2 regions of the Allobosea sp. GW823-FHT02B03 genome follow, and region 2 is predicted to be linked to the other one. Evidence: predicted binding sites of a transcription regulator. Region 2 holds the regulator's gene; the other holds the start of a gene.

Region 1 (15,475 bases), 330 kb from region 2:
ATGCTGCCTTTTCGGCGCTCGCCGATCCGACCCGCCGGGCGATCCTGGCGCGACTGGCTTTGGGCGAGACGACGGTGATGGAGCTCGCCCGGCCGTTCGACATGACCCAGCCCGCGGTGTCGCGGCACCTCAAGGTGCTGGAGGAGGCGGGGCTGATCACCCGGCGGATCGAGGGGACGAAGCGGCCGTGCCGGCTCGCGCCGGGAGCGCTCGAGGAGATCGACAAATGGCTCGCCATGCTCAGGCGAGCCCTGGAGGCGAATTATGACCGGCTGGACCAACTTCTGGCCGAGATGGAAGCAAGCAAGGAGGACGGCCAGACATGAGCAAGCTTACCCTGACGCTCGAGGGCGATACGCATATCCTCGCGACCCGCCGCTTCAAGGCTTCGCCCAAAGCAGTCTATCGCGCCCATACCGAGACCGAGTTGATCCAGAAATGGCTGCTCGGGCCCGAGGGCTGGACCATGCCAGTCTGCATCAACGACCCCAGGCCCGGCGGCAAGTTCCGCTATGAGTGGACCGATGGCCAGGGCGGCGAGCTCGCCCTCACGGGCGAATTCGTCACCCTCGAACCGTTCAGCCGCATCGTCCATATCGAGCGCTTCCACATGCCGGACGTCACGCCCGACAACCGTATCGAGACCCGCTTCGAGGCCGATGGCGCGGGCACGCTGATGACCATGCGCATGACCCTGCCGGACGCCGCCACCCGCGAGGCCATGCTTGCCGTCGGCATGGAGGAGGGCATGGAGGCGAGCTACGCCCGGCTTGACGCGATGCCCGGTTGATTCCGCGCGCTTTCGGCACAGCATTCAGCCTTTCGACGGGGCCTTTGCGGCCCTGTCACCTTTTGGGGGACGGCCCGCAGCCCTGCGTTTCCCGCACTGCCCCAAGGCCGCCGGATCGGTTGACCGTCGGGGAGGGCGCCGACAAGCTTCCGCAAAACATGGGGGAAGCGATGTCTGAGTTGGCTGCTACGTTCGATCTGGAATCTCTGAAGACCCGGCTTTACTCAGCCGTCCTCTCGGACGTGCTCGACCAGCTCGGCTATCCGAACCAGGCGGTGAAGCCTTTCGTCCGGCCGGTCGACGACAATGCGATCCTCTGCGGCTTCGCGCGGACCGGGCTCTACATGAAGCGCTATCACCTGCCGGAAGGGCATAATCCCTACGCGCTCGAAATGGACCTGATCGACAGCCTTAAGCCCGGCGAGATCCCGGTCCTGGCCTGCGACGGGCCAACCGACCGGATCGCGCCCTGGGGCGAATTGCTGACCACGGCCTCGATGGTGCGCAAGGCGGCGGGCTGCCTGACCGACGGGCTGGTGCGCGATGTCCGCCGCATCCGCGAGCTCGGCTTCCCGCTCTTCCATGGCGGCATCGGGCCGCTCGACACCAAGGGGCGCGCCGAGATGATGGCGGCCGACGAGCCGGTCGAGGTCGCCGGCGCCCGTGTCGAGCCCGGCGATTTCATCTTCGGCGATGTCGACGGCGTCGTGATCGTGCCGCAGAAGATCGCCGCCGAGGCGGTCAAGCTGGCGCTCGAGAAGATCGAGGCCGAGGACAGCACGCGCGACGAGCTCCTGGCGGGCGCGAGCCTGCGCTCGGTGTTCGAGCGTCACGGCGTGCTCTGATCTTCCACGCCATGCTCGCCCTTGCGGCGAGCCCGCACGTCTCGAGCGCGGCATGCGATCAGTGAAAACGTGGGTGGTCGGGACGAGCCCGACCATGACGGGAAAGGCGGTTGAAGGCTGGCCTCAGCTGCACTGATCGAGCAGGCGCGAGGCGGCGGTGACGCCGTCGAGCGAGAAGGTGTAGCTGGTGTCGTTGCCGCGGGCGGAGGTCGCCTCCAGCACCATGGACGAGCCGGCCTTCATCGCCGCCAAGAGGTCGCTCTCGCGCTCCAGCCGGTTGAGCCAGGCGCCCTTGCCGAGCGTCAGCATCTGGAATTCCGCGTCGCCGATGGTGATGCGGACGACCGAGTCCTTGGCGAATTCATAGCCGGTCTGGAAGCTGGTCTCGGTGTTGCTTGCCTTGCCGTCGCTGGTCTGAACGAAGAAGAAGACGTCGCCGTGCCGCAGCTGATCTGGTTTCGCTGTTGTTGGTGTGCTCGTAATATAGCAACGCTGGCTATTACCGTTCTGGTAGGATGCGGCGTTCCAGTCCTTGAACTGTCCCATGGATTTGGCGGGATTAGCATGTGCCGTTCCGGCAGTGGCCAGAAGCAGGAATACCGCTGGCGCCGTCAGTTTCATCATAGCCTCATCTCCTTTTGCCTGCGCAAGGGATGAAACCTCGGTGATTAACGAGGCGTAAAAAAGATCGTCAAAAATGCGTGTAGCGACGATCCGCGTCAGGGCGTGGGGGCGGCCGCGATGCGCGCCAGCGCGGCCTGCCACTGGTCGTCGTCCAGCACGATTCCGAAGCGGTTTTCGAGCGCCTCGCGCAGCGCGGCGTCGTCCGCGATCTGCTCCGGCAGCGAGGCTTCGCCGAGCCGGTGCTCGGTCAGGCGGCGGTCGAGCAGGGTCAGCCGGCCATGCGGCAGGATGCGGGCGGCGCGCAGGGTGAAGGTGAAGGCCGAGGCCGGATGGGTCGCGACATAATGGTTCGCCACCACCTCGTCGATCGCCGGAACCGGCTGTAGCGTGAAGCGATAGAGCAGGCGCCATTCGCCTGATATCTCGGCGCGCAGCCACCAGTCCTCGCCGCTGCGGTCGAGCCTGTAGGGCTCGTGCGGCGTCTTCTGCGGGGCGCCGTCGGCGAGGCGCAGCGGCCCGGTCAGCGTCATGCCGCCGAAGCCGACATCGGCGATCAGATCCTCGCCCTCGCAGGTGACGCGCAGCAGTTTGTGGGAGCGGGCGACCTGCGCATCCTCGGCCTGGCCCATCAGCACGCGCCCGCCGAGCGGCGTCACCGGGAAGCCGAAGGCCTCGAGCACGGCGTGGAACAGGGTGTTGTGCTCGAAGCAGTAGCCGCCGCGCCGCCGGCCGACGAGTTTGTCGAAGACGGCGGGCAGCCCGATCTCCACGCTCCTTCCGGCGAGCGCGTCGAAATTCTCGAACGGGATCGCCTGCGGATGCAGGAAATGCAGCCGCGCCAGTGCGACCCGGGTCGGCGCGACCTCGCCATCATAGCCGATGCGGGCGAGATAGGCGGCAAGGTCGTCCGGGGCGAGCATGGCGGCCTCAGCGTGGCGGCAGGGCGGCGTAATAGGCCGCGATCGCCGCGACCTCCTGCACCGTCATATGGCGGGCCATGAAGCGCATCTCCTTGTGCGGGCGCTTGCCGGCGCGGAAGGCCATCATCTGGTTGAACAGGTACTTTTCGTTCTGGCCGGCGAGATGCGGCACTTCGGTATCGCGCGCGATTCCGTCCTCGCCATGGCAATAGGCGCATTGCTCGACCGGCGAGGAGCGCGGCTCGGCCAGCGCCGGACCGGTGCTCGCCGCCATCGCCAGCGCCATGGCCCAGCGTCGCCCTCTGCGATGTCGTCCCGTCAAAATCCGAATCCCCCGCTTCTTGTTTGCGGCGAGATTAGAGGGGCAGAGGGTAAACAAAAGCCGCAGCCTCGCGCAGCTGTTCCGCGAAAACTGCCGTATCGGCAGGCCGATCCGCCGCGCCGGGGATGACGCGCTCGCCCTCAGCGCCAGCGTCAACGTCGCCTGCGACGTGCTGCTCGACTTGCCGCTCGACTCGCCGGCGGTGAGGCGGGCTCCAGCAAGCGCCGGGGCGCGTGCGTAATGCGGAAAGGAGAGGAACCGGAGCGGAAAACCCTCTCCTGTAAGGAGAGGGAGGTGTACGCGCTCGGACCAGTTTGCGTCGCGCTGACCGCGGCGATGTCGACGCCAGCGATCTCTCTCCCGAACACCTCACCCCTGCCCCTCTCCACTGATCTCGGGCTTGCCCGAGATCAGCACTCAGAGTGATCGAAGTCGGGTAGACCCGACTTCGATGCGGGAGAGGGGTTCTCCGTCGCGCTTCCCGCACCCTTTGCTTCACCCATGCGCCAATCCCGCCCGCAGGCCTGCCTGCGGGCGCTGAAACATACGGGGCTGGCGGAGCGCCGCGAGGCGCGTCGAGTAGCATCCGCTTCCGTTGAGCCAGGAAGCGGCGCGGATGAAGCCTCATCCGCACGCCCCGTGGCGCTCCGCCTTCGGCTTCTTAAAGTCTCCGGGCCGCGCTTCTGCGAAGCCGGCTGCTGGCCGTGCCGCGATGCCATTGGAAGCCAGGTCCCCTCTTCGGGTCGTCGCTCCCTCGGGCCATCACGGCGGCCGCTGCAGCCGCTTCATCTAGCGAGCTCCTCGCACAGGGGTCGTAGTGCCCCCAGGGCGGTGCCCCGAAGCCTCCCGGGAGCGGGGCGTAACCCCCGCCCGCAGGCGCCGACCCTCACCCGACCTCTGGCATACCTCCGGACGGCCGCCCCGCATGGGTGATGGGCGAGGGGAGTGTATGGGAGGTTTTGCGGGCGGGGATAAGTTTGCGGGTTCGTCCCCGGCACTGGTTGTCTCTGGGCATCGAGAACCTATGCTCCTGACTTATAGGAACAGGCTCTTCACGCGGGAAAGCGGCGGAGCCGCCGTCGGGCCCGCATGTGGGAAGCAATTTACGAAACGCGTCGTAGACTTCGGCCTCGGCTTCTAGACATTCGAATTTCGCCGCTCGTCTTCCGGTCCGTGAAATACTCACCCTCTATGGTTGAGGTGAATTTGCGGACGTTCATCTCCAGCCAAGCCACACCCTCGTGGCGCGGACTGCGAGCTGCCACGCTGGCGCGAGCCTTGTTGCCGTACGCATACCAGAGGCGAGCGATGCCGGCCTTACGATCGAACTCAAGCAAACAGCGACTCGATGACGATTCCGATTCTGCGGTGGACAGTAGTATCGTGGTCTCGAACAGACCCTGCACGATCGTGATCTCAGCCTTGATCGGTGAAGGCGGGACGCCGGTGTCTGGATCGATCCAGGTGCTCGTCAGTTCACCCTTCCAGTCGCCATTCAGATCTGGGAAGACGAGCTTGTTCAAGAAGGGCATCCACCTCCACAATACCGGCCAGACGAAGTTTAGGAGCGTTCCGACGACCGACACGAGGATCGTGACAAGTAACGAGCCACGCTGCCAAGCATTCATTGCGTCCCAGCCAGTGCCGGCAGCGACGGTATCAATCACGGACGCTAGTAAGGCGCCGGCTAGAATGAGAGCGCTCGCTTGTGTTTTTGGTCCGAGCAGTCCCCACATCAGGAGATCAGCCAGCGATGCGCAGCGGCGACGTACGCTTTCGCGTCCTCAATGTGCCACGGCTGGTGCGTTCCGAAGAGCTTCTTGACGTCATTCACCTCGGATAGTGTCATGGGATTGCCTTCCGTAAGGCGATCCCACATCCGCTCCAAGATGCGCTTGAGACGAGCGTAATGATTCTCTTCTAACAGAAAGTGATGGTCCTCAACGATATAGACGAGGCTCTCGACGAGGAATGAAGGGACCTGACCCTTCCTCAGTTGCCCCTGGTCAACCAGTTGGTCGCGCATCGTCTTGGCCTGTCGTACAATCTTCTTGAATCGATGGCTGGTCCGCTTGCGCTTCGCCTTGCCGTTTTCGTGATGCAGCTTTGGGAAATTGTAAATCTCTTCGCTGTCTGTCCTCCGCAGCACGACGCCCTCGACTACACAGTAATAGGAATCCGGGCTGATCGCCGGATAGATGGCGTGGAGCTTTGTCGCTGGGACGACGTCGATGTCGGAACGGGAACCGGGGACCGCCGAGACCGTAAAGGCCTTACTGCCACTCTCCACGTTTGGCTTCCCAAAATAAGCCTTGAGGGCCGCCTCTATCTCATAGCGCATAACCGCGAAGATGTCGGCTCGCAAATGGGTGCGAGTGTAGCCTAGGTGGCGGTCGACATCCGCTGGCACCATTGAGGGGTGCATATAGACTGTGTTGATCGACGGATGGCGGACACACAAGTCCATATCGGCCTTGAGCCGTACGTTGGTGTTGTTGTGGTAGCTGCCTTGCGGGACGACCTCGACGCCCTCATCCCTCAGCCATTGGCTAGCTGTAAGGGCATTGCGGACCATCGTAGCCGCCCGCTCGATCCTAGCTTCCTCGGTATCACTGGCCGGCTTTGACCATTGGGCCAGCCGGTCATTCCAATCCTGCTCGCGCAGGGCCTGTCCAAGAATGTCACCAAGTGATCGATCCATGGCAAAACGTTACAGTAAATAATGAGCGGTCTCAGCTAGGGCGCGCGTGTCGTGCACAGGGAATATACGGTCATGGAGTTTCGACGCCTCCGAAATATGGCATTGCCTTGTTCATGCCTAAAGGTAAGAGCAATCAGTGCAAAAAATTATAACTGAAGAACACTTGCCGCAAAGAGCAGGCGCTCGGCGCTATCTTGCTTGCTTCGTGGCTGGCCCGTAACCTCGGAGCAAGGAAGTAAGCGCCTTGGTGGAGCATATGAGCGAGCCGACGATTCCCGTGTTTCGGAAGGCTGGAGCTGAACTCCAACGTATCCCAGGCGACCAACGGGATCCAAATCGTCGTTATGGCATGGTCGTAAACGGAGAAAATCAGTACCTCGTCGAATTCACAGATGAAGAAAAAGCTCAGAGAGACGAGGAGGAAAGGCGTTGGATCGAGGACGCACCGAAGCGTGAGGCCGAGGAAAAGCGCCGGCAGCAAGAGTTCGAGAGCTACAAGGCTTCACTGGTCTACCAGAAGCGCATTGTCGCTTTTCTTGATGTTCTCGGCTGGGCGGATGCGGCCGAGCGGTCACGCAACGATCCTGAGATGACCAAGAAACTTGGTGTGGCACTGGCTATGCTCAAAGGGCAGAGCGATATGGCTGCATTTCAACGCGGTGGCGGGTGGATCGGTGATCCTCAAGTTTCACAATTTTCGGACGCGATTGCCATTTCGATGCTCGATGATCCCGAACATGGCTCTTGGATCAAGTCTTCCATGGAAAGGACACTCGGCTGGATAGCGGCAAGGCTTCTTGACGCTGGCTTGTTGGTAAGAGGCGGCGTGGTCAGTGATCTATTGATCCATAGAGAGAATATGGTTTACGGCCCGGCGCTTAAGCGAGCGTATGATTTGGAGCACGCGACGCGCGAGCCTCGGATCGTGCTGGACGATGAGCTTGCTGGGCGTTGGGGGCGCCCGGTGCCGGTGATGGACAAGGGTAAGGTCATCCACGTCTATCAAGAATGGTTGAAGGACGATGATGGCCGGTATTTTCTTGATTACTTGCAGCCTTTGGGTACGCGGATGCCGCCCGTCGATCCTCGGCTCTTAGATTTCCAGTTGCAGGGTGCATATAACGCAATCACCTCTGCATTCTCGGGGAAATTATTACGCCAAGACGTTTTCATGAAATTTTCGTGGTTGACGAAGTATTATAATTTTACTTTAAAGAAATACGGTCCATGTAGTTTGCCTGAAATTCAGGTGCCTACTGGCTATCTCTTTCACGCTGAGACGGTCGCGCCCATATCAGACGCTGCCGGCCCAGCTAGATGAAGTCCGAGTACGACGCAAATCTTCTGTCATTCCCTGCCGTGGCCGTTATCCATGCCGAGCAGCAGACACGCCGCGACCGTGAACAATGTGCTGTCTGTCCATCGCAGCGCCGGTTGCCGATGTCCGAATTGGGGCGACCTGATTGTGACGCCCCCGGTGTATAGGTAAATTTTGGCTCTCGGCCTACTCCGCCGCCTCCCGCGCCCCTTTCCCCTTCAACGGCCGCCGCTCCAGCACCTCCTTGAGGAAGCGCGCGGTGTGGCCTTTGCCGATGCGGACGACATCTTCCGGCGTGCCTTGCGCTACGACCTCGCCGCCGCCGTCGCCGCCTTCGGGGCCCATGTCGATGATCCAGTCGGCGGTCTTAATCACTTCGAGATTGTGCTCGATCACCACCACGGAATTGCCCTGCTCGACCAGCTCGTGCAGCACCTCCATCAGCTTGGCGACGTCGTGGAAGTGCAGGCCGGTGGTCGGCTCGTCGAGGATGTAGAGGGTGCGGCCGGTGGCGCGCTTGCTGAGCTCCTTGGAGAGTTTGACGCGCTGCGCCTCGCCGCCCGACAGGGTGGTGGCCTGCTGGCCGACCTTGACATAGTCGAGCCCGACGCGGGCCAGCGTCACCATCTTGTCGCGGATCGAGGGCACGGCCTTGAACAGGTCCTTGGCCTCCTCGACCGACATGTCGAGCACATCGGCGATCGAGCGGTCGCGATACTTCACCTCCAGCGTCTCGCGGTCGTAGCGCTTGCCCTTGCAGACATCGCAGGTGACGTAGACGTCGGGCAGGAAGTGCATCTCGATCTTGATGACGCCGTCGCCCTGGCAGGCCTCGCAGCGGCCCCCTTTTACGTTGAAGCTGAACCTGCCTGCCTGATAGCCGCGCGCCTTGGCCTCGGGCAGGCCGGCGAACCATTCGCGGATCGGCGTAAAGGCGCCGGTATAGGTCGCCGGGTTCGAGCGCGGGGTGCGGCCGATCGGCGACTGGTCGATGTCGATGACCTTGTCGAGATGCTCCATGCCCTCGATGCGCTCATGCGGGGCAGGGTGCTCGATCGAGCCGTTGAGCTTGCGCGCCACCGCCTTGTAGAGCGTGTCGACAACCAGCGTCGACTTGCCGCCGCCGGAGACGCCGGTGATGCAGGTGAACAGGCCGAGCGGGATGTCGACCGTGACGTCCTTGAGGTTGTTGCCGCGGGCGCCGACGATCTTCAGGCTCCGGCCCTTCTGCGGCTTGCGGCGCTTGCCGGGCACCGCGACGCTCATCTCGCCGGTGAGGTACTTTCCGGTGAGCGAGTTCGGGTCGCTGAGGATGTCCTGCGGCGTGCCCTTGGCGACGATCTCGCCGCCATGGATGCCGGCGCCGGGGCCGACATCGACGACATAATCGGCGGTGAGGATCGCGTCCTCGTCATGCTCGACGACGATCACGGTGTTGCCGAGGTCGCGCAGGCGGCGCAGCGTGCCGAGCAGGCGCTCATTGTCGCGCTGGTGCAGGCCGATCGAGGGCTCGTCCAGCACATAGAGCACGCCGGTGAGGCCGGAGCCGATCTGGCTGGCGAGGCGGATGCGCTGGCTCTCGCCGCCGGAAAGCGTGCCTGAGGCGCGGGCGAGTGTGAGGTATTCGAGGCCGACATCGAGCAGGAAGGTCAGCCGGTCGCGGATCTCCTTCAGGATGCGCGGGGCGATCTCGTTCTGCTTCTTCGAGAGCCGCTCGGGCAGGGCGCTGACCCAGGCGAGCGCGTCCTTGACCGAAAGCCGCGAGACCTCGCCGATATGGCGCATGTCGATCTTGACCGCCAGCGCCTCGGGCTTCAGGCGAAACCCGTTGCACGCCGCGCACGGCGTCTCCGACATGAAGCGGCCGATCTCCTCGCGGGCCCAGTCGCTCTCGGTCTCCTTCCAGCGCCGCTCCATATTGGTGATCACGCCCTCGAAGGGCTTCTTCACCTCATAGGCGCGCAGGCCGTCATTGTAGGCCATGCGCACGGCTTCGGTGCCGGTGCCGAACAGGATCGAGTCCTTGGCCTGCTGCGGCAGCTCCGACCAGGGCTTGGTGGTCGAGAAGCCAAAGTGCCTGGCGAGCGCATCGAGCGTCTGGCCGTAATAGGGCGAGGTCGACTTGGCCCAGGGCGCGATCGCGCCCTTCTTCAGCGAGAGCGAATGATCCGGGACGATCATCTCCGGGTCGATCCGCATCTCGTGGCCGAGCCCGTCGCAGGTCGGGCAGGCGCCGAACGGGTTGTTGAACGAGAACAGGCGCGGCTCGATCTCGGGGATGGTGAAGCCGGAGACCGGGCAGGCGAATTTCGAGGAGAAGGTGACGCGGCGGGCCTCGCCGTTCTCCTCCTTCTCGTCGGCATATTCGAAGACCGCGATGCCCTCGGCGAGGTCGAGCGCCTGCTCAAGCGAGTCGGCGAGGCGGGCGCCGAGATCGGGCCGGATCACGATGCGGTCGACGACGACGTCGATGTCGTGCTTGAACTTCTTGTCGAGCGAAGGCGCGTCCGCGATCTCGTAGAACTCGCCATTGACCTTGACGCGCTGGAAGCCGCGCTTCAGCCACTCCGCCATCTCCTTGCGGAACTCGCCCTTGCGGCCGCGGACGACGGGCGCGAGCAGGTAGCCGCGGGTCTTCTCCGGAAGCTCGACCAGCCGGTCGACCATCTGCTGCACGGTCTGGCTCTCGATCGGCAGGCCGGTCGCGGGCGAATAGGGGATGCCGGCGCGCGCCCAGAGCAGGCGCATATAGTCGTGGATCTCGGTGACGGTGCCGACCGTCGAGCGCGGGTTCTTCGAGGTCGTCTTCTGCTCGATCGAGATGGCGGGGGAGAGCCCGTCGATCTGGTCGACATCGGGCTTCTGCATCATCTCGAGAAACTGGCGGGCATAGGCCGAGAGCGACTCGACATAGCGGCGCTGGCCCTCGGCATAGATCGTGTCGAAGGCGAGCGAGGATTTTCCGGAGCCGGAAAGCCCGGTGAACACCACCAGCTTGTCGCGCGGAATGGCGAGGTCGACATTCTTGAGATTGTGCTCGCGCGCGCCGCGCACGGAGATGACGCGGGCGTTCCGATCGGCCGCCGAGTCCTGTGCGGACTTGCGGTCGAACATGTCTTCCAGCGTCGCGGCCTGTTCGGCGAGCGTGGTCTTGCGGGCCATGGTGGTGTCCGATTGAGCTTTAGCCGTACAGATAGGGCAATCGCCGGGCCGTGCCAGTGCAGCTGGGCGAGAGGCGGGCATGAGTAGCACGCAGCCGCAGATGTTGCCGCATTGTTCTTGTCGCGCTTGCTGACAGGCGCTGTCAGGAGCGTGGCAGGCTGCGGAAGCGTCGCCGGAGCAGTATCGCCGAAACCAGCATGGCGAGCGCCAGCGTCCCCGACAGGATCAGCGCCGCCGAGGCGCCATAGCGCTCGATCAGCAGCGCGTAGCCGAGCGGCGAGGCGGCCGAGAGGAAGAAGCCGGGCGCCAGCAGGCGGCCGACATAGGCGCCATAGCTCTTCGGGTCGAACAGCATCAGCGGCAGCGTGCCGCGCGTGATCGTCAGCACGCCATTGCCGGCGCCGTAGAAGAAGGCGAAGGCCAGCGCGGCAAAGGCGCTCGCCCCGCCGGCGAGACCGACGACGAAGCAGAGCGGCAGCACCAGGCAGGCGATCAGGTTGAGATCGAACGGGCTGGTGCGCGAGCCGAACAGCACTTCGCCGAGCCGGGCCAGCGACTGGCCGATGCCGCGCGTCGCGCCGATCCAGACCGCGATCGCGGCCGGCAGGCCGAGTCCGGCGAGGATGCCGATCATATGGGCGGACATGCCGGCATTGAGGATGCCGGCGAAGGTGACGATCAGCGCATAGAGCAGGCCGGCGAAGCGGGTGTCGGCCGGGCTGAGAGTGATGGCAGGTTTCGCTGCGGCCGCGTCGGACTGGGGTCGCGCCGAGACCGCAGGCAGCGTCAGGTGCAAGGGCAAGGTGAGCAGCGCGAAGCCGGCATAGGCGATGAGCGCGCCGCGCCAGCCGAACTGCTCGGCGAGCACATGGCCGAGCGGCCAGAACACGGTCGAGGCGAGGCCGCCGAGCAGGGTGATCTGGGCGATCGGCCGGCGCGCTGCGCTGCCGCCGATCCGGGCCAGCGCGGCGAAGGCGGCATCGTAGAGGCTGAGCCGCATGGCGAGCCCGAGGCAGAGCCAGGCTGCGTAATAGGCGGCGATCGTGTGCGCGAAGGCGAGGCCGAGGCAGCCGGCGGCGGTGAGCAGCGAGCCCAGGCACATCACGGTGCGGCCGCCATGGCGGTCGATCAGGCGGCCGACGGCGCCCGAGGTCAGCCCCATCACCAGCAGCCCGGCGGAGAGCCCGCCATGGATGATCGCCTGCGACCAGCCGAGCTCGTTGCCGATCAACTCACCGAAGGCGCCGACCAGGTAATAGGAGACGCCCCAGGAGATGAGCTGCGCCAGCCCGAGGCAGAAGACGGTGAGGCGGGGGATCGTCATAGGCTCATCAACAGCAATGCGCAGTCACATTCGACCCTGACGCGTGTCATCCCGGACAAGCGGCCGGACGCCGCGCCGATCCGGGATCCATTCCTGAGCCTTTCCGAAAGAGGGTCCGGAATGGATCCCGGGTCTCCCTTCGGTCGCCCGGGATGAACTGAGCTGTGGAGCAATGGCACTAAGCAATCCCGTCGGGCAGCGTCCGGTCTCCCGGCCCTAGGCTGCGCTGCATTAGGACGGTGTCGACCCAGCGGCCGAACTTGAAGCCGGTCGAGCGCAAGGTGCCGACAGGCACGAATCCGAAGCGGCGGTGCAGGCCGATCGAGCCCGCATTGGCGCTGTCGCCGACATTGGCGAGCATCTGACGCCAGGGGCCGGCTTCGCAGCGGGCGATCAGCGCACCGAGCAGGGCCGAGCCGATCCCGCGACCGCCGAAGCCGTCGGCAACATAGACCGAGTCCTCGATGGTGTGGCGGTAGGCCGGGCGAGGGCGATAGGACGTCGCGTAGCTGTAGCCGACGATCCGGCCGCCCTGTTCGGCGGCGAGATAGGGCAGGCCGAGCCCGAGCACCGCCTGCCGGCGCGCCAGCATCTCCGCGACGCTCGGCGGTGTCTCCTCGAAGCTGGCAAGGCCGTAGAGGACATGGTGGGTGTAGATCGCCTGGATCGCGGCCATGTCCGCCTCCTGCGCGTCGCGGACGAGGACGGATGGCGCGGCATTGCCGGCGGTGTCAGAGGTGGTCATAGTCATCATCCCAGCCCGGCAGGGGCGCCTTTCCGTCTTGTCGGGGCGCCCGAACAGCGCTTCCCGTCGCGTCACGCCGTTATCGGCGTAGAGCTTACGTTTTTTTCGGCCCTCATCCTGAGGAGCAGCCAAAGCCTGCGTCTCGAAGGATGCTCCAGCAGGCTCCGAAGACATCTGAAGCATCCTTCGAGACGCCGCTCCGCGGCTCCTCAGGATGAGGCCTAGAGGATCGGGATTGAACCATTCGCCCGCGCCTGCAGCGGCCGGCTCTTCCCGAACCGCAGGGGCACCTTGCGCTCAGCGCTCTCATAAATGAAGCTTCTCGAAGTTATGCAGAGCATGAGAATTTCTTTGGGATGCGCGACCTTCGCCTCGACCAGCTCGACAGCTTCCGCCAGGTGATCGCGCTCGGCAGCTTCTCGGCCGCGGCCGAGAAGCTTGGCCTGAGCCAGCCGGCCGTCAGCCTGCAGATCCGCGAGCTCGAGCGGCGGCTCGGCCTGACCCTGATCGAGCGGGTCGGGCGCCGGGCGCAGCCGACCGCAGCGGGCACCGAACTGCTCGACCATGCCGGGCGGATCGAGGCGGCGGTCGCGGCGGCGCAGGAGGCGATGGCGCGGCATGCGACCGGGGCGATGGGCCGGGTGCGGATCGGCACCGGCGCCACCGCCTGCATCTTCCTGCTGCCGCCGGTGCTGCGGGAACTACGCCAGCGCCATCCGACGCTGGAGATCACTGTCAGCACCGGCAACACCTCCGACATCGTCAAGGCGATCGAGGACAACCAGATCGATATCGGCCTGGTCTCGCTGCCGGCCGCCGGCCGCAGCCTCGACGTGACGCCGCTGCTCGAGGACGAGTTCGCGGTGATCGCGCCGCCGGGCATGGAATTGCCGGTGCGACTGACGCCGGAGGCACTGGCGCGGCTGCCGGTGCTGCTGTTCGAGCCAGGCGGCATCACCAGGCGCATCGCCGATGAATGGTTCGCCCGCGCCGGGGTGACGCTGAAGCCGGTGATGTCGCTCGGCAGCGTCGAGGCGATCAAGCGGCTGGTCGGCGCCGGGCTCGGCTGTGCCGTGCTGCCTGGCATGGCGGTGCGTGGCGAAAGCGACGGGCTCGTCGTGCGCTCCCTGTCACCGCGGGTGCACCGCACGCTCGGCCTCGTCCTGCGCAAGGACAAGCCGCTGCATCGCGGCCTGCGCGAGACGCTGAAGGCCTTGCGGGCGCTGGGCACGCCCGGCTGAGGGCCAACAACAATGAAGCCCTCATCCTGAGGAGCAGCCGATAGGCTGCGTCTCGAAGGATGCTCCAGCTGGTTCTGGAGCCTCTTGGAGCATCCTTCGAGACGCCATTCCTGACGGAATGGCTCCTCAGGATGAGGGCTCAGGGAGTTATCGGTCAGACAATCAGGATGAGATCTCGGAGCATGGGAGCCCTTCGCTCAGCGATGCTGACAGGCCCGGTCGGAGGGGCGGCCCATGCCATCACCCGTTTGCGCAGTGCCCAAGGCGGGAAGTGGCGCTAATGTCGTCGCCTGCCGGGCGGAACATTTCGCTCGCTTTCGCGCTTCGTGGACATGCCCAACCGTCAAGTGCCCGGACCGGGCACGGCAGCCAGCGGGGGATCGTCATGATGAAAGCCGTTCTGCGCACTGCAACTCTGCTGCTTGGGCTCGGGCTCGCCGCGCCCGTTCTCTCCTGTGAGCTCGACAGGCCGCTGAAGATCGCCGGGCTCGACTACGATTCCGCCGCCTTCCACACAGCCGTGGCGCGGGCGGTGGTCGAGAAGGGGTTTGGCTGCAAGGTCGAGCGTGTGCCGGGCGTGGTGGCGCCGCTGGTCAATGGGCTGGCGCGCGGCGATGTCGACGTGATTATGGAGATCTGGCTGGCGAACCCGGTCGAGGCCTGGACCAGGGCGGAGGCCTCCGGGAAGGTGATCCCGCTCGGCACGACCTTTCCCGATGCCAATGAGGGCTGGTACGTGCCGCGCTATCTCGTCGAAGGCGCGGATGCCAAGGCGAAGGACCTGAAGACGGTCGCCGATCTCAAGCGCCACAAGGCGCTGTTCCCCGATAGGGAGGAGCCCGGCAAGGGCCGTTTCTACAACTGCGTCGCCGGCTGGGTCTGCGAAGGCATCAACACCAAGAAGCTCTCGGCCTATGGACTGGCGGACGACTACAACAATGTCCGTGGCGGTTCGGGCGAAGCGCTGGTCGCGGCGATCGAGGCGAATCTCAAGCGCAGGCAGCCGGTGCTGTTCTATTATTGGAGCCCGAGCTGGCTGATCGGCGCCTATGACCTCGTCAAGCTCGGCGAGCCGGCCTTCGACCCGGCGATCTGGGCCGAGCTGAAGGCGAGCGACAAGCCGACCAGGGCGACCGCCTACCCGGTCAGCAAGGTGGTGATCGGCGCCAATCTCGCCTTCACCCAGGCGGCCCCGCAGCTGACGAGCTTCTTCAAGAATTACGGCATCAGCAGCGCGCTGACCTCGCAGATGCTGGGCGATGCCCGCAAGGCCGGGATCACACCGGAGGAGCAGGCGCTGCGCTTCCTCAAGGACCGGCCGGATGACTGGCGGCACTGGGTCACCGCCGAGGTTGCTGCGAAGGTTCAGGCCGGCTTGTGAGCGCTGGCCTGCTGCCTGATCTCGGCAAGCTGCTCCAGAGCGTCGTCAACCGGCTGGTCGATGCGCTCGTCACCGGTTCGGGCGACAAGCTCGATGCCGTTT
Region 2 (15,475 bases):
ACGCACGGCGGCTTCGAGCGCCGGGGTTTCCCAATCCGGCAGCGCCGCGAGCTTCGCGGCCAGCTTCGGCATCCGCTCGCGCGCCGCATCGTCGAGCAGTGCAGCCGCCTTGGGCTCGAGGGCCAACGGACGCTGGGCATAGAGATAGAAGGCGCTGTCCAGCAGTTCGACTAAAGTCTTGGCGCGTTCCTTCAGTCCGGGCATGGCGGCTAGGAACCGGCTTTCGAGCGCCGGGGCGAGTTTCGCCGGCACACCGCGGGCCGGCCCGATCTCGGGCAGGATCGCCTTGAGCGCCTCCAGCAGCTCGCGGTCGTCCGACTGGCGCATATAGAGCCCGTTCAGGTTCTCCAGCTTGGCATAGTCGAAGCGCGCCGGAGAGCGCCCGATCGACGAGAGGTTGAACAGCGCCGTCATCTCCTCGGTCGAGAAGATCTCCTGGTCGCCATGGCTCCAGCCGAGGCGCAGCAGATAGTTGCGCAAGGCGGCCGGCAGATAGCCCATGGCCCGGTAGGCATCGACCCCAAGCGCGCCATGGCGCTTGGAGAGCTTGGCCCCGTCAGCGCCGTGAATCAGCGGGATGTGCGACATGCTGGGAACCTTCCAGCCCATCGCCTGATAGATCTGCGTCTGCCGCGCCGCATTGGTGAGGTGGTCGTCGCCGCGGATGACATGGGTGACACCCATGTCATGGTCATCGACGACCACGGCGAGCATATAGGTCGGGTTGCCGTCGGAGCGCAGCAGGACGAGGTCGTCGAGATTCTCGTTTTGCCAGACGACGCGGCCCTGGACCTCGTCCTCGACCACGGTCTCGCCGGTCTGCTCGGCCCGCAGGCGGATCACCGGCTTGACGCCGGCCGGCGCCGTCGCCGGGTCGCGGTCGCGCCAGCGCCCGTCATAGCGCATCGGCCGGCCTTCGGCCTTGGCCTTCTCGCGCATCTCGTCGAGTTCCTGCGGCGTCGCATAGCAATAATAGGCCTTGCCGGCGGCGAGCATCTGCTCGGCGACCTCGCGGTGACGAGCGGCGCGCTGGAACTGGTAGACGGTCTGACCGTCCCAATCGAGGCCGAGCCAGGACAGACCGTCGAGGATCGCGGCGATCGCAGCATCGGTGGAGCGCTCGCGATCGGTATCCTCGATACGCAACAGCATCCTGCCGCCGTGGCGGCGTGCATAGAGCCAGTTGAACAGGGCGGTGCGGGCGCCGCCGATATGGAGGAATCCGGTAGGCGACGGCGCAAAGCGCGTGACGACCTCATCGCTCATGAAAGAAGGACTCCGACGGAACGGGCGGATGAAGGGCGAGGGCCGGCTCACGGGCGGTCTCGGCCGGGGCTGACAACCGGCGCGGTCGCTGTAACATGGCTTTGCGGCCGCCGTTAAGCGCTTCCTGCGCTGGCGGCAAAAGGGAGGCCGATTGCTCTCCGTTCCGCCCCGGCGTCGCCGCAAGACCGTTGCGGCTGTCCTTGCCTTGCAGGGCGGGGCAGGATGGACGCGCCGTCTGACGCAGAGCCCAGCCTGGAATCCCGCCAGCTGGCGCATGCACCTCGGTGCCATGCTTGAAACCGAGGTCGAGCGCCGCCGCCTCTTCAACTGGCTTCCCGTGCCGCTCGGGCTCGGCGTCATCCTGTATTTCCTCGCCGATCGTGAGCCGGGCCTGATTGCGCCGCTGCTCGGCTTCGCCTTGTCGGCGCTCGCAGCGTCGCTGCTGCGCCATAAGCGCCTCGCCATGGCGATCTGCCTGGGGTTCGCCGCCGTCTTCGCCGGCTTCGCGGCCGGAGCCTGGCGCACGGCGAGTATCGCGGCGCCGGCGCTCGCCCGCCTCCATGTCGGCAAGGTCACCGGCTTCGTCGAGGCACTGGAGCAGCGCGAGAAGGGTGTCCGCCTCCTCGTCGTGGTCACCGACATGCCGGGCGTCGACCCGCAGCAGCGGCCGCGCCGGATACGTGTCAGCACAGCCGCGACGACCCTGAAGCCGGGCGATCACATCGTCGCGACCGCGCGGCTCCTGCCGCCGCCCGGGCCGGCGCGTCCCGGCGGCTACGACTTTGCCCGCGACGCCTTCTTCCGTGGCATCGGCGCCGTCGGCAGCATCGCCGGCAAGGTCGCGCTGGCACCGGCGCCGGTGCCGCAGTCGCGGCAACTTGCCTGGAGCGTCGCGATCGACCAGGCCCGCAATGCGCTGACCGAGCGCATCGCCACCATCGGCGGCGGGCAGGCGGGTGCGATGGCGGCCGCCCTGGTCACCGGCAAGCGTGGCCTGATCACTGAGCCGACCAATGACGACCTGCGCGCCGCCGGCATCTACCACATCGTCTCGATCTCCGGCCTGCACATGGTCCTGGCGGCCGGCACGATCTTCTGGCTCGCGAGGGCATTGCTGGCGCTGTCGCCAGGCATCGCGCTGTTCTGGCCAGTCAAGAAAATCGCCGCGCTCGCCGCGATGTTCGGCGCTACCGCCTATTGCGTCTTCTCCGGCGCAGAGGTTGCGACCGTGCGCTCGCTGATCATGACGCTGGTGATGCTCGGCGCCATCCTGGTCGACCGGCCGGCCCTCAGCATGCCCAATCTCGCACTCGCCGCGATCATCGTGCTGCTGCGCGAGCCGGAGGCGCTGCTCGGGCCGAGCTTCCAGATGTCCTTCGGCGCGGTCGCGGCGCTGATCGCCTTCGCCGAACGCTGGCAGGAGCGCCCGCCGGATGCGGCCGCCGCAAGCTGGCCCTGGCCGCTGCGGCCGCTCTGGCTCTCAGCCGTCGGCATCATCGTCACCACCTTGCTGGCGACGGCCGCGACTGCGCCCTTCGGCGTCTACCACTTCCAGACCTTCAACCCGTTCGGCCTGCTCGGCAACGCGCTCGCCCTGCCTTTCGTCTCGCTGATCGTCATGCCGGCCGCGGTCTTCGGCGTGCTGGCCTATCCATTCGGGCTCGACTGGCCGGCCTGGGCCCTGATGGGCTGGGCTTCCGGTCTCGTCCTGCAGCTCGCCCATTGGGTCGCCAGCATGGAACGCTCGACCGTGGTGCTGCCTGCCTTCGATGCCATGGCGCTCGCCCTGTTCGCGCTGGCGCTGCTCTGGCTGACCTTGTGGACGACGGCCCTGCGCTTCCTCGCGGCCCTGCCGCTCTGTGCCGGCCTGGCGCTCGCCTCGGACCCGACGCGGCCCGACATCCTGATCGAGCGCGACGGCTCCGGCATCCTGGTGCGCGGTGCCGAAGGACGACTCGTCCTGGCAGGCAAGCCGAGTCACTTCGTGTTGACGCAATGGCTCCATGCCGACGGCGATTCCCGCCCTCCGGATGATGCCACCTTGCGAGAGGGCGCCGCCTGCGACGCGCGCGGCTGCGTGATCCGTCTCAAGGATGGCCGCAGTGTCGCCTACACAAAGGACCGCGTCGCCATCGTCGAGGACTGCCAGCGCGCCGACCTCGTCGTCACGCCGCTCCACGTCAACGGCACCTGTACCGCCCGACTGATCGACCGGGCCGCGCTCGCCCGCGATGGCGCGACGGCGCTTGGGTCCGTGCGCGGCGGCAGCTGGCGCGCCTACACCGCCGAGGACGCAACGCGCCTGCGACCCTGGACCCGGGCCCGGCCCGCTCCCGCCGCGCCTTCTCCAGCGGAGCCAGCTCGTGCGCCTCCCGCCCCATCGTCCGCCGCTGCACCGATTGAGCAGGCGGAGGACAGCGGGATGCTTCAGTAGCGCCGCATCAGATTGACGAGCCGGCCCTGGATCTTGACCCGGTCCGGGCCGAGCACGCGGGTCTCATAGGCCGGGTTGGCCGCCTCGAGCGCGATCGAGGAGCCGCGCTTGCGGAGGCGCTTCAGCGTCGCTTCCTCGTCGTCGATCAGGGCGACGATGATGTCGCCGGTATTGGCCGTGTCCTGCTTGCGGATGACCACGGTGTCGCCGTCGAGAATACCGGCCTCGATCATCGAATCGCCGCGGACTTCGAGCGCATAGTGCTCGCCGCCGCCGAGCATGTCGGCGGGCATGGAGACGCTATGGCTGCGATCCTGGATCGCCGAGATCGGCGTGCCGGCGGCGATGCGGCCCATAACTGGGATGGAGACGGTGGAGCGCCCGCTGTCCTCGGCGCCCGCCGGGCGCGGCTTGGCTAGATTGGCTGCCGGGGCAGGCGGGGTCTGGCCGAGTCCGCCCTGGACGACCGAGGGGCTGAAGCGCCCGCGCTGCGCCTGCGGCCCGCCGATCCCGTCCGGCATCTTGATGACTTCGAGCGCGCGGGCGCGGTTCGGCAGCCGGCGAATGAAACCGCGTTCCTCCAGCGCCATGATCAGCCGGTGGATGCCGGATTTGGAGCGCAGGTCGAGCGCGTCCTTCATCTCGTCGAAGGAGGGCGGTACGCCGGATTCCCGCAGGCGTTCATGGATGAAGCGAAGCAGTTCGAACTGTTTGCGTGTCAGCATGATCTCGCCGCCCCGGCCTTTCGCATCGGAATCGAAACAAAGCACGAACAACATACCCGTTCGCCTTGTGTTCCGCAAGGGACGTCCGTCGGCCGTATTGCGCCGCGCGAAACTGGCCCTTCTGCGTGCAAGCGAAGCTTTGCCCAGCGTGGGGCGCCACGGCGAGAGGAGGGAGCGATGGCGGTCAGGTTGAGGATATTGAGCGCGCTGATGGCCGCGGCGGTGGCCGGTATGGCGAGCGCCGCCGAACTGCCGGTGCGCGGCGAATTCGGCGATCCCGCGCAGCAGGGCTGCAGATGGCTGAAGGAGGGCACCGAGGGCGCCTATGTCGGCTTCAACCGCGGCGGCCGCACCGGCGAGGCCGGCGAGGGCGGTTGCCATTTCAGCCGGATAGACCGCGTATCCGCCAACGAATACAGGATGAGCGGCACCTGCTTCAGCATCGACGGGCCGAAGCGTCGCGCCAGCCGGACCCTCAAGGTCGTCTCGAACGACGAGGTCGTCTATGGCGGCACGCGCTATCTGCGCTGCCGCTGATCGGCCTCAGCGCAACCGGATGATCCGGCACGGATCGCCCGCCTTGGCCGGTTCGGCGAAAACCGGCCGGATCACCAGCGCCTCGGCCCGGGCGAGGTTCGCCAGCATCGAGGAATCCTGCTTGGGAAAGGGCTTCACCCGGCGCTCGCCGGCTTCCGTCACGAAGGTCGAGCGCAGATAGTCCTGGCGTTCGTCATTCGCCGGCAGGTCGACGGCGAGGACCGCCGGCTCGCCGCGGTCGCGCTCTGGCTCGGCCATGCCGAGCAGGGCCTCAATCAGCGGCGTGACGAAGAGGTGTCCGCAGACGATCGAGGAGACCGGGTTGCCGGGGAGGCCAAGCGCGACCATCGGGCCGAGCCTGCCCATCATCATCGGCTTGCCCGGCCGCATCGCGATCTTCCAGAAGCCGAGATCCATGCCCTGGGCCTTGAGCGCGGCCTGGACGAGGTCATGCGCGCCGACCGAGGCGCCGCCGAGCGTGATCAGCACATCGGCATTCGCCGCCTTCGCCGCCTCGATGCGGGCGGCGAGGTCGGGGTGGTTGTCGCGGGCGATGCCGAGATCGAGCGCTGTGCCGCCCGCCTGCTCGACCAGTGCGGCCAGCGCATAGCTGTTCGAGGCGACGATCTGGTCGGGTCCGACCGGCTCGCCCGGCAGGACGAGCTCGTCGCCGGTGGCGAGGATCGCGACCACGGGCTTGCGGCGCACCGACAGCTCCGGATGCCCCATTGCGGCCGCAAGGCCGAGCGCGGCGCTGTCGAGGCGGCGGCCGGCCGCGAGCAGGATCTCGCCACTGCCGAAATCGAGCCCGGCGGCGCGCACGAACTGGCCCTTGGCCGCCGCCTTGGTGACGCGGATCACCGGGCCGTCGACGCCCTCGGCATGCTCCTGGATCAGGATGGCGTCGGTGCCCTCGGGCAGCGGCGCTCCGGTGAAGATGCGGACGGTCTCGCCGGGGGCGACCGCGCCGGAAAAACCGCGGCCGGCGGCGGATTCGCCGATGACCCGCAATTCCTTGCCGGGCTGGAGATCATCGGCACGGGCGGCATAGCCGTCCATCGCCGAATTGGCGAAGGGCGGCTGGGTGCGCAGCGCCGCGACATCGGCCGCCAGCACCCGGCTGGCGCAGCGCGCCAGCGGCAGGGTTTCGGCGCCGGTGGTCCCGGGAACGCTGTCGAGCAGCGCGCGCAGCGCGACCGCAACCGGTGTCAGGCTCATCTCTGCCCTTCCGCAACTTCGTAGACGCCGGACTTGCCGCCGGATTTGTGGACGAGCTGGATCGCTTCGATACGCATGCCGCGATCGACCGCCTTGACCATGTCGTAGACCGTCAGGCAGGCGACGCTGACGGCGGTCAGCGCTTCCATCTCGACGCCGGTCTTGCCGGTGAGGCGCACTTCGGCCCGCACACGCACGCCCGGCAGGGCCTCGTCGATGGAAAGGTCGACGGCGATCTTGGTCAGTAGCAGCGGGTGGCAGAGGGGGATCAGCTCGTGGGCTCTCTTTGCCGCCATGATCCCGGCGAGGCGGGCAGTGCCGAGCACGTCGCCCTTCTTGGCGTCGCCGGCGCGCACGATCGCGAGGGTTTCCGCCTGCATCACGACGCTGCCTTCGGCGACGGCGATCCGGGCGGTTTCCGCCTTGTCGCCGACATCGACCATGTGGGCCTGGCCCTGGCTGTCGAGATGCGAAAGCCGGCTCACGCCGCCGCCTCCGTCGCCTTTCCGGTCAGGAGCTGGCGGGTCGCGCCTGCAACATCCTGCTGACGCATCAGGCTTTCGCCGACGAGGAAGGTGTTGACGCCGCAGCCCTGAAGCCGGGTGATGTCGGCATGGCTGAAGATGCCGCTCTCCCCGACGAGATGCCGGTCGGCCGGGACCAGCGGTGCCAGGCGTTCGGTCACGGCGAGGCTGACCTCGAAGCTGCGCAGGTCGCGATTGTTGATGCCGACGAGACGGGTGTCGAGCTTCAGCGCCCGCTCGAGCTCGGCTTCGTCATGGACCTCCGCCAGCACGGCCATGCCGAGCGCCTTGGCGGTATCGGTCAGCTCGCGGGCGGCACCGTCGTCGACCGAGGCCATGATCACGAGGATGCAGTCGGCGCCCCAGCTGCGGGCCTCGAAGACCTGATAGGGCTCGAACATGAAATCCTTGCGCAGGCCCGGCAGACCGGAGGCCTCGCGCGCCTGCGCCAGATATTCCGGCTGGCCCTGGAAGGAGGGGGTGTCGGTCAGCACCGAAAGGCAGGCGGCGCCGCCTTCGGCATAGGCCTTCGCCAAGGCCGGCGGATCGAAATCCGGCCGGATCAGGCCCTTGGACGGGCTCGCCTTCTTGATCTCGGCGATCAGTGCCGGCTGCCCGGCCCGCCGCTTGGCTTCGAGCGCGCCGAGAAAGTCGCGCGGCGGCGGCATGGCGGCGGCGCGGCGCTCGATCTCGGCCTGCGGCACGGCGCTGCGAGCGGCGACGATCTCTTCGCGCTTATAGGCCTCTATCCGCTTCAGAATGTCGGACATGGCTGCCTCAGGCGTTCGAGCTGGCGACGAGCGCGGCGAGCACGCCCTTGGCCTTGCCGCTGTCGAGGGCCTGATAGGCCTGCGCCAGACCGTCGCTGAGCGTGCCGGCCTTGCCGGCGACGACGAGGGCTGCCGCGGCATTGAAGGCTGCGATGTCGCGGAAGGCGCTCTTCTTGCCGTCGAGCACGTCCTGCAGGGCCTTGGCGTTCTGCTCCGGCTCGCCGCCGCGCAGATCCTCGGACTTCGCCCGGGCGATGCCGACATCCTCGGGCGAAATCGAGAAGCTCTCGATCTTGCCGTCCTTGAGCGCGACGACGCGGGTCGGGCCGGTGGTGGTGATCTCGTCGAGCCCGTCCGAGCCGTGCACGGCCCAGATCGACTGCGAGCCGAGCGAGGCGAGCACCTTCACCATCGGCTCGAGCCAGGTCTCCGAGAAGGCGCCGACGAGCTGCTTCTTCACCCCGGCCGGATTGGAGAGAGGCCCGACGAGGTTGAAGATCGTACGGGTGCCGAGCTCGGTGCGCACCGGCGCGACATGGCGCATCGAGGCGTGATGGGCGGGGGCGAACATGAAGCCGACGCCGGCATCGCGGATGCTGCGTTCGATTCCGGCGGGCTCGAGCCCGACCTTGACGCCGAGCGCCGTCAGCACGTCCGCCGCGCCGGAGCGCGAGGACGCCGCGCGGTTGCCATGCTTGGCGACCGGCACGCCGCAGGCGGCGGTGATGATCGAAGCCAGGGTCGAGACGTTGTAGGAACCCGACGCATCGCCGCCGGTACCGACGATGTCGATCGCCTCGGCCGGGGCCGAAACGGTGAGCATGCGGGCGCGCATGGCGCTGACGGCACCGGCGATCTCTTCGGTGCTCTCGCCGCGAACGCGCAGCGCCATCAGGAAGGCGGCCGCCTGGGCGTTGGTGACGCCGCCCGAAAGCATGGTCTCGAAGGCGTCGCGGGCCTCCTCGCGCGAAAGCGAGGCGCCGGTCGCGACCTTGGCGATGAAGGGCTTGAAGTCTTCCATGGGAACTCGATCGATCAGGCTGTCGCGGAAAGGGCGGCGGAGTCGGACGCGGCCGACCATCGTTCGGCGAGATCGAGGAAATTACGCAGGATCGTCGCGCCGTGCTCCGAGGCGATGCTTTCCGGATGGAACTGCACGCCATGCACCGGCAGCTCGCGATGCGAGAGCGCCATGATCATGCCGTCGCCGGATTCCGCCTCGATCGAGAGCACCTCCGGGCAGGTTTCGCGCTTCACCACCAGCGAGTGGTAGCGCGTCGCCTCGAGCGGACCGTTGATGCCGTGGAACAGGCCGCGCGCGCGGTGCGTCACGGTCGAGACCTTGCCGTGCATCGGCAGCGGTGCGCGCACGACCTCGCCGCCGAAGACCTGGCCGATGGTCTGCAAGCCCAGGCAGACCCCGAACATTGGCACCTTGCCGGCGCCTTCGCGGACGAGGTCGAGGCAGATGCCGGCTTCGGTCGGTGTGCACGGGCCGGGCGAGAGCACGATGGCGCCGTGGCCGCCGGAGAGCGCCTCCGCGACCGTCAGCGAGTCGTTGCGGCGAACTTCGACCTCGGCTCCGAGCCCGCCGATCAGGTGGACCAGGTTCCAGGTAAAGCTGTCGTAATTGTCGATCAGCAGGATGCGCATCGCCGTCCGGGGCCGTCCCCACCCGTTGTCATTGCGATTGCACATGGCCCCGAACGCGCGTGCGGGTCAAGCACGAGGGCGCGGAGCCGGCCGGCCCGCGCCCTCGTCCAATGGTTGCCGCAGCCGCGTGCGGCGCCTTGGCGCTACCGCTTGCGGCGGTAATGCGCGGTCATGAAGCTGTGCCACTGCCCGTCCGGACCCTGCGCCTGCGATGACAGGGTATGGTGGTCGTCGCTCTTGATCTCGAGGATGTCCTGATACTTCGCGGTCTTGCCCGGCGTGGTGAAGTCGGGACCTTCCGTGTCGAGGGTGAGGATCTTGCCGGAAGCGTCGAGCTTGCCGGAGTAGACCCACTGATTGGACATCATCGAGCCTATGAAGCTGCCGACGAACACACCCTTCAGGGCATCGTAGCCGAGGGTCAGCCGGGTCTGCGCCGGTGAGCCGTCCGGCATCTTGCCCTCGCCGTCGCCGACGATCCAGAGGCCGCCGAACGAGGTCGTCCGATGGGTTCCGCTCGATTTCATCGGCGGCTGGTCAGGGCCCATCAGGCAGTCGGCCTCATAGGTCCATTCCCCGACGAGCTTGTGCAGCCATTCATGCTCCGCCTGAGCCTTGGCCGGCGTGCATCCGGAGAAGTCCTGGGCCTTGTCGGCTTCTGCGGTGGTGGACATGGCGGCTTTCCTCCTGTGTTGGCGCCTCCGAAGAGACTTGCTGAAGAAGGTAGGGCGGCTTCCCGTCAGTTTGCGACAGGATGGCGGCACGCATTTGGCGAAGATTCAGGATTCTGCGCGCAGCGGGATCATGCGCCGCAACTTTGTGTCGCGCAGGTAGAGCCCGCCCCAGGCGAGCAAGCCGAGATAGAGGCCGAAGAAGAGATGGCTGAAGAGCGGGCTCCCGACGCGCAGATGCGTCGCCATAGCGCCGCCGAGCAGCCCGGTCAGCAGGATCGCGCCGAGAATGCTGGTCCGCGGCAGCGCGTAGAGTAGGGCGATCGCCAGCGTCATCACGCCAAGCCCGCGTGCCAGCTCGGGCGAGGCGGAGTAGCCGAGCTGCTGCATCGTCTCGGTCACCACCGAGAGCGGGGCGAGCTTGATGCCTCCGTCGAAGATCAGGAAGGCGACGACTAGCCCGCTCATCACGCGGCCGAGCCAGAGCATTGCCGGAGCTGTAGCGGTGTCTTGGATGTCCAAATGCATGGTTCTCTCCGGAACGGGCATGGCTTGATCGGGCATGGCTTCGCTGGCCCGGTGCGAAGGGCGACCGGCTGAAGCGCGCGAAATGGGATTGCGACGCCGGCCTCGCGCCGGCGCGCCGATTACTTGACCGCGGAAACCAAGGCCCAGAGGAAGCCGAACGGGTCGCGGTACTGGCCGTAGCGGTCGCCCCAGAACATCACCTCGACCGGCGTGACGACTTCCATTCCGGCTTCGACGCCGCGCTTCCACCAGAAGTCGATATCGTCGACGCGCAGGGTCAGCGTGCAGCCCTGCGGCTGCTGCCAGGGGTAGCCGTATTCCGGGTAGGGGTCGCTGAGCATCAGCGAGCCGCCATTGACGTAGAGGTGGATGTGCATGGTGCGGCCCTTGTCGTCGACCGGCTGGCGGGCGACTTCCTCGGCACCGAAGGCCTTCTGATAGAATTCGGAGGCCTTCACCGCGCCATCGACGCTGATATACGGCACGACACCGCCGCGGGTTTCCGGCTGGGCTTCTGGCTTCTGGGCGGTTGCTGCTTGCGACATGGCGAAACTCCCTTTTCTGCTGCTGGACGTTGGTTTCGTCTCTGCCGGCCGGGTTTTCCGGAGGCCTGACGCTAGGACGTTGGCGACCTGTCTAAGCCGACAAAGGTCGTGGACTATTTTTCGAAAGGCCGGTTCCGGCGCTCATTCGGCTCCTTTGAGCTCGATCGCGTTGCCGCCGGGGTCCCGGATGTAGATCGCCTGGCCTTCGCCCTCGGCGCCGTAGCGCGGGCCGGCTGCGACGATGGCGATGCCGTGGCGCTCCAGGTGTGCGCGCAGGCCGGCTTCGTCGAAAGGCCTGATCCCCAGGCAGATATGGTCGACATTGCGGCCCTCGGCGCCAGGGGCGGCGCCGCCGGCGCGGCCGAGCGGGCCGGCGACGTCGACGAGATCGATCAGCGAGCGGCCGGCGCGCAATTGCACCAGCCCGAGCTCATCCTGCCGGCGTTCGACCGGGCAGCCGAGAACGTCCTGGTAGAAGCCGAGCATGCGGGCGGTGTCAGCGGTGCGGAACACCACATGGTCGAGCCCGGCGAGCGTGAACGGAACTTGTGCTTGCATCGCTGTCTCCATTTATCTTGATGTCGAGATAAATCGCCAATTGTCTTGACGTCAAGATATATCTGACGTCTCTGCTGACAGGATCGGACAGGAGCTGGAGATCGGGATGGACGGTGCGGTTGAAGAGCGGCAGGACCATGTCGATCGGCTGCGGGCGCAATGGGCCCGCGAACTGCCGGATCTCGACACCAGCCCGATGGCGGTGATCGGCCGCGCCAGGCGGATCACCCTGCGGCTGCGACCGGGCATCGAGGCGGTCTTCGCCCGTCACGACCTCGATGCCGGCGAGTTCGATGTGATCTCGACCCTGTTGCGCTCGGGCGAGCCCTGGCGGCTGACGCCGACCGCGCTCTACCAGACGCTCATGATCTCCTCGGGCGGGCTGACGGCGCGCCTCAATCGGCTGGAAGCGGCCGGGCTGATCCGGCGCCGCGAGGCGCAGGAGGACCGGCGCAGCCTCTTGGTCGAGTTGACCGAGACCGGCCGGGCCAAGGCCGAAGCCGCCTTTCGCGAGGACATGGCGCTGGAGCGCCGGCTGCTGGACGGCCTCGATGCCACGGAGCAGGCCGAGCTCGCCCGCTTGCTGACGAGGTTGGCGCTGAGCCTTGAAAGTTAATCCAATATGTTAGGATGCTGGCGCAAGCTTTTGTAACTGCGAACTACAGCAGACTGTTCAGGCGGCCGATGAGGCGCCTCACAACCAGCGCGTCGCGAACCGGTCGCGCACTCAGCTCGCGCTGGATACGCCGCTGTCCTGCATGAGCCGGTCGATATGCAGCCTGATATGGGCCGCCTCGCTGGCACTATTCGCAAGGGCGATCGCCCGGTCGAAGGCGATCCGTGCCTCACGGCCGCGGCCGAGCTGCTGCAGCAGCCCGCCTTTGAGGCCAAAGAAGTGGAAATAGCCGGAGAGCGATGCTTCCAGCGGTTCGACGAGCGCGAGCGCAGCTTCGGGACCGCGCAGCTTGGCGACTGCAACCGCACGGTTCAGCGTTACGACGGGCGAAGGCTGGATGTGCTCCAGCGTGGCGTAGAGCAGGTCGATCCGCGCCCAGTCGGTCTCCTCAGGCCGCGCCGCGCGGGCATGGACCGCCGCTATCGCGGCCTGGAGCTGGTAGGGACCCGGGGATTGGTGGCGCATGGCCTTGTCGATCAGGGCGAGGCCTTCCGCGATCAGGTGCCGGTCCCAAAGCGCCCGGTCCTGATCGTCGAGCAGCACGATTGCCCCGCTGGTGTCGAGACGGGCCGCCGAGCGCGCATGCTGGAGCAGCATCAGCGCTGCGAGCCCCATGATCTCGGGCTCGGTCGGGAACAACCTGAGCAGCAGGCGTGCCAGGCGGATCGCTTCCTCGCTGAACGGCCGGCGGCGGTCGGCTTCCGCGCCCGAGGCGGAATAGCCTTCGTTGAAGACGAGGTAGAGCATCGCTGCGACCGCCGCGAGCCGTTCGCCGCGCTCGACAGGGCCGGGCGCTTCGAACGGCACCTCGGCGGCGGCGATTCGCGCTTTGGCCCGGGTAATGCGCTGCTCCATCGCGCTTTCGCCGACGAGAAAGGCCCGGGCGATCTGCTTGACGCTCAGCCCCGAGACGATGCGCAGGGCGAGTGCGACCTGCTGCGTTGCAGGCAGCTCGGGATGGCAGCAGATGAACAGCAGCCGCAGGATGTCGTCGCGGTAGTGGGCCCCGTCGAGCCGCTCGGCGACATCGCTTTCGGCATCGCCGAGGTCGGAGATCTGGTCGTCCTGCGGCAACGGTTCCTGCTTCTTCTGTCGCCTGACCTGATCGAGCGCGACATTGCGGCCGACGAAGATCAGCCAGGCGGTTGGGTCGCGTGGCGGTCCGTTCTGCGGCCAGGTCTTGAGCGCCCTGAGGCAGGCCTCCTGATAGGCCTCCTCGGCGATGTCGAGATCGCGGAAATAGCGCAGCAATGCGCTGATCGCCTGGGGGCGTGCCGCAAGCAGCGCCGCATCGATCCAGGCGAGATCGGCCATTTTCAGACTCCGGCCGGATAGTAGACCGCAAGCGGGCGAACCTCGAAGGCGCCACCGGGATTGGCCTCGCCGAGCTCGCGCGCGATACCGAGCGCCTCGTCGAGATCGGCGACGTCGACGATGTAGAAGCCGAGGAACTGCTCCTTGGTTTCGGCGAAGGGGCCGTCGAGGATAAGCGGTGCGTCACGATCCTTGCGCAGGGTCGTCGCCGCCGTGGTCGGCAGCAGGCGCGCGACGGGGCCGAGCTTGCCTTCCTTGGCGATGCGCTGGCGGATCTTTTCGAGGCGGCCCATGACCTCCTCGTTCTGCTCCTTCGTCCAGGCCGTGACGACCTCTTCGGAATGATAGCAAAGGATGGCGTAGTGCATCGGCGGCTCCTCTCATGGCCAAGGACGTCTGACCGGGCCCGCAGCCGACAGGCGGGAGCGCAAAAAATCAAGCCGCGTCGATGTTCCCTAGACCAAGTCATCCCGGGCGACCGAAGGGAGACCCGGGATCCATGCCTGAACCTAGATCGGGAAGGCTCCGGCACGGATCCCGGATCTCCGCTTCGCTGCGTCCGGGATGACGATGTGAGCGAAGAAGGAGCTAAACCACCGGCGGGTTGAGCCGGGCAAAGCCCTCCTGGCGATGATACGGGAAGGCAGGGTACGGCGGGACCGTCGCGCTCGCCTTGTCGAGCCTTGCGATCTGAGCCGGTGTCAGCGCCCAACCGACGGCGCCGAGATTGTCGCGCAATTGCTGCTCGTTGCGGGCGCCGATGATCACCGAGGCAACGCTCGGGCGCTGTAGCAGCCAGTTGATCGCGATCTGTGGGACGGTCCTGCCGATCTCCTTGGCGAGTTCGTCGAGCACGTCGACGATGGCGTAGAGCTTCTCGTCGTCGACCGGCGGGCCGAAATCGGCGGTCTGGTGCAGGCGGCTGCCCTCGGGCAACGGCTGGCCACGCCTGATCTTGCCGGTGAGGCGGCCCCAGCCGAGCGGACTCCAGACCAGCGCGCCGACGCCCTGGTCGAGGCCGAGCGGCATCAGGTCGAACTCGTAGTCGCGGCCGACCAGAGAATAATAGACCTGATGGGCGACATAGCGCGGGAAGCCGTGCTTCTCGGCCAGCGCGAGCGACTTCATCAATTGCCAGCCGGCGAAATTGGAGACGCCGACCTGGCGGATCTTTCCGGCGCGAACCAGTGCATCGAGCGTCGAGAGCACCTCCTCGATAGGGGTGAAGGCGTCGAAGGCGTGGAGCTGGAGCAGGTCGATATGATCGCTGCCGAGCCGGCGCAGCGCGGCCTCGGTGCCGTCGATCAGGCGGCTGCGCGAGGAGCCGGCGTCGTTGGGGCCATCGCCCATCGGCAGGGTCAGCTTGGTCGAGATCAGGACCTTGTCGCGCCGGCCCTTGATCGCCGCGCCGAGGATCTCCTCGGAAGCGCCGTTCGAGTAGACATCGGCGGTGTCGAACAGGTTGAGCCCAGCCTCGAGGCAGATGTCGACGAGACGGGTCGCTTCCTTGGCGTCGCTGGTGCCCCAGTTGCTGAAGAGCGGGCCCTGGCCGCCGAAGGTGCCGGCGCCGAAGCTGAGGGCGGGAACCTTCAGGCCGGAGCGGCCGAGATATCTGTAGTCCATGGTCGAATTCCTTCTGCGAAGTCTTTGATAAAGCTCACTGCGGGCAGGAGGCCGGGGCAGTCTGCAGCGCCGTCTGCGGGCGCTTGTCGAGGCGCAGGCTGATCACGGCCAGCACAAGGCTCGCCAGCGGCACCAGGGCGGCGACCCAGGTCACGGCGGCCAGCCCCGGGCCGTGGTCGATGGTGACGCCGCCCAGCCAGGCGCCGAAGGCATTGCCGAGGTTGAAGGCGGCGATGTTGAGGCTGGAGGCGAGATTGCGCCCGGCCGGACCGGCCTTGTCGAGCACGCGCATCTGCAAGGGTGCGACGGTCGCGAAGGCGGCGGCGCCGATCAGGCCGACGAAGATCGTCACCGCGACCGGCGAACGTAGCGTCGCGGTCATCGCGAAGAGCACGATGGCGAGCGTCGCGGTGGTGGCGAGCAAAGCGAGCGG

Evidence for each region. Region 2 encodes LexA, which represses DNA repair genes until DNA is damaged. Its sites were predicted from a motif close to TGTTCNNNNTGTGTTCNG; they were not measured.
Region 1: a site for LexA is predicted at 10,784-10,801, ahead of uvrA (excinuclease ABC subunit UvrA). Genes of this name have one in related genera too.

What each region holds. Positions count from the first base shown of each region.
Region 1 is NZ_JBXAJY010000003.1:694,125-709,599, reverse strand. Features, by position in the region: gene AC1REK_RS12935 (ArsR/SmtB family transcription factor) at 1-326, shown strand, start outside; gene AC1REK_RS12930 (SRPBCC domain-containing protein) at 323-790, shown strand; gene AC1REK_RS12925 (RraA family protein) at 970-1,635, shown strand; gene AC1REK_RS12920 (invasion associated locus B family protein) at 1,759-2,400, opposite strand; gene AC1REK_RS12915 (arylamine N-acetyltransferase family protein) at 2,355-3,179, opposite strand; gene AC1REK_RS12910 (c-type cytochrome) at 3,187-3,465, opposite strand; gene AC1REK_RS12905 (Cap15 family cyclic dinucleotide receptor domain-containing protein) at 4,605-5,024, opposite strand; gene AC1REK_RS12900 (nucleotidyltransferase-like protein) at 5,237-6,202, opposite strand; gene AC1REK_RS12895 (hypothetical protein) at 6,459-7,523, shown strand; gene uvrA (excinuclease ABC subunit UvrA) at 7,707-10,682, opposite strand; gene AC1REK_RS12885 (MFS transporter) at 10,825-12,006, opposite strand; gene AC1REK_RS12880 (GNAT family N-acetyltransferase) at 12,185-12,751, opposite strand; gene AC1REK_RS12875 (LysR family transcriptional regulator) at 13,108-13,992, shown strand; gene AC1REK_RS12870 (ABC transporter substrate-binding protein) at 14,378-15,373, shown strand; gene AC1REK_RS12865 (ABC transporter permease) at 15,370-15,475, shown strand, end outside.
Region 2 is NZ_JBXAJY010000003.1:362,371-377,845, reverse strand. Features, by position in the region: gene gltX (glutamate--tRNA ligase) at 1-1,266, opposite strand, end outside; gene AC1REK_RS11415 (ComEC/Rec2 family competence protein) at 1,556-3,700, shown strand; gene lexA (transcriptional repressor LexA) at 3,694-4,425, opposite strand; gene AC1REK_RS11405 (hypothetical protein) at 4,603-4,962, shown strand; gene AC1REK_RS11400 (molybdopterin molybdotransferase MoeA) at 4,969-6,180, opposite strand; gene moaC (cyclic pyranopterin monophosphate synthase MoaC) at 6,177-6,665, opposite strand; gene trpC (indole-3-glycerol phosphate synthase TrpC) at 6,662-7,474, opposite strand; gene trpD (anthranilate phosphoribosyltransferase) at 7,482-8,495, opposite strand; gene AC1REK_RS11380 (anthranilate synthase component II) at 8,510-9,127, opposite strand; gene AC1REK_RS11375 (DUF1579 domain-containing protein) at 9,271-9,801, opposite strand; gene AC1REK_RS11370 (DoxX family protein) at 9,907-10,326, opposite strand; gene AC1REK_RS11365 (VOC family protein) at 10,446-10,871, opposite strand; gene AC1REK_RS11360 (VOC family protein) at 11,013-11,429, opposite strand; gene AC1REK_RS11355 (MarR family winged helix-turn-helix transcriptional regulator) at 11,536-12,045, shown strand; gene AC1REK_RS11350 (RNA polymerase sigma factor) at 12,157-13,419, opposite strand; gene AC1REK_RS11345 (YciI family protein) at 13,422-13,787, opposite strand; gene AC1REK_RS11340 (aldo/keto reductase) at 14,008-15,042, opposite strand; gene AC1REK_RS11335 (MFS transporter) at 15,077-15,475, opposite strand, start outside.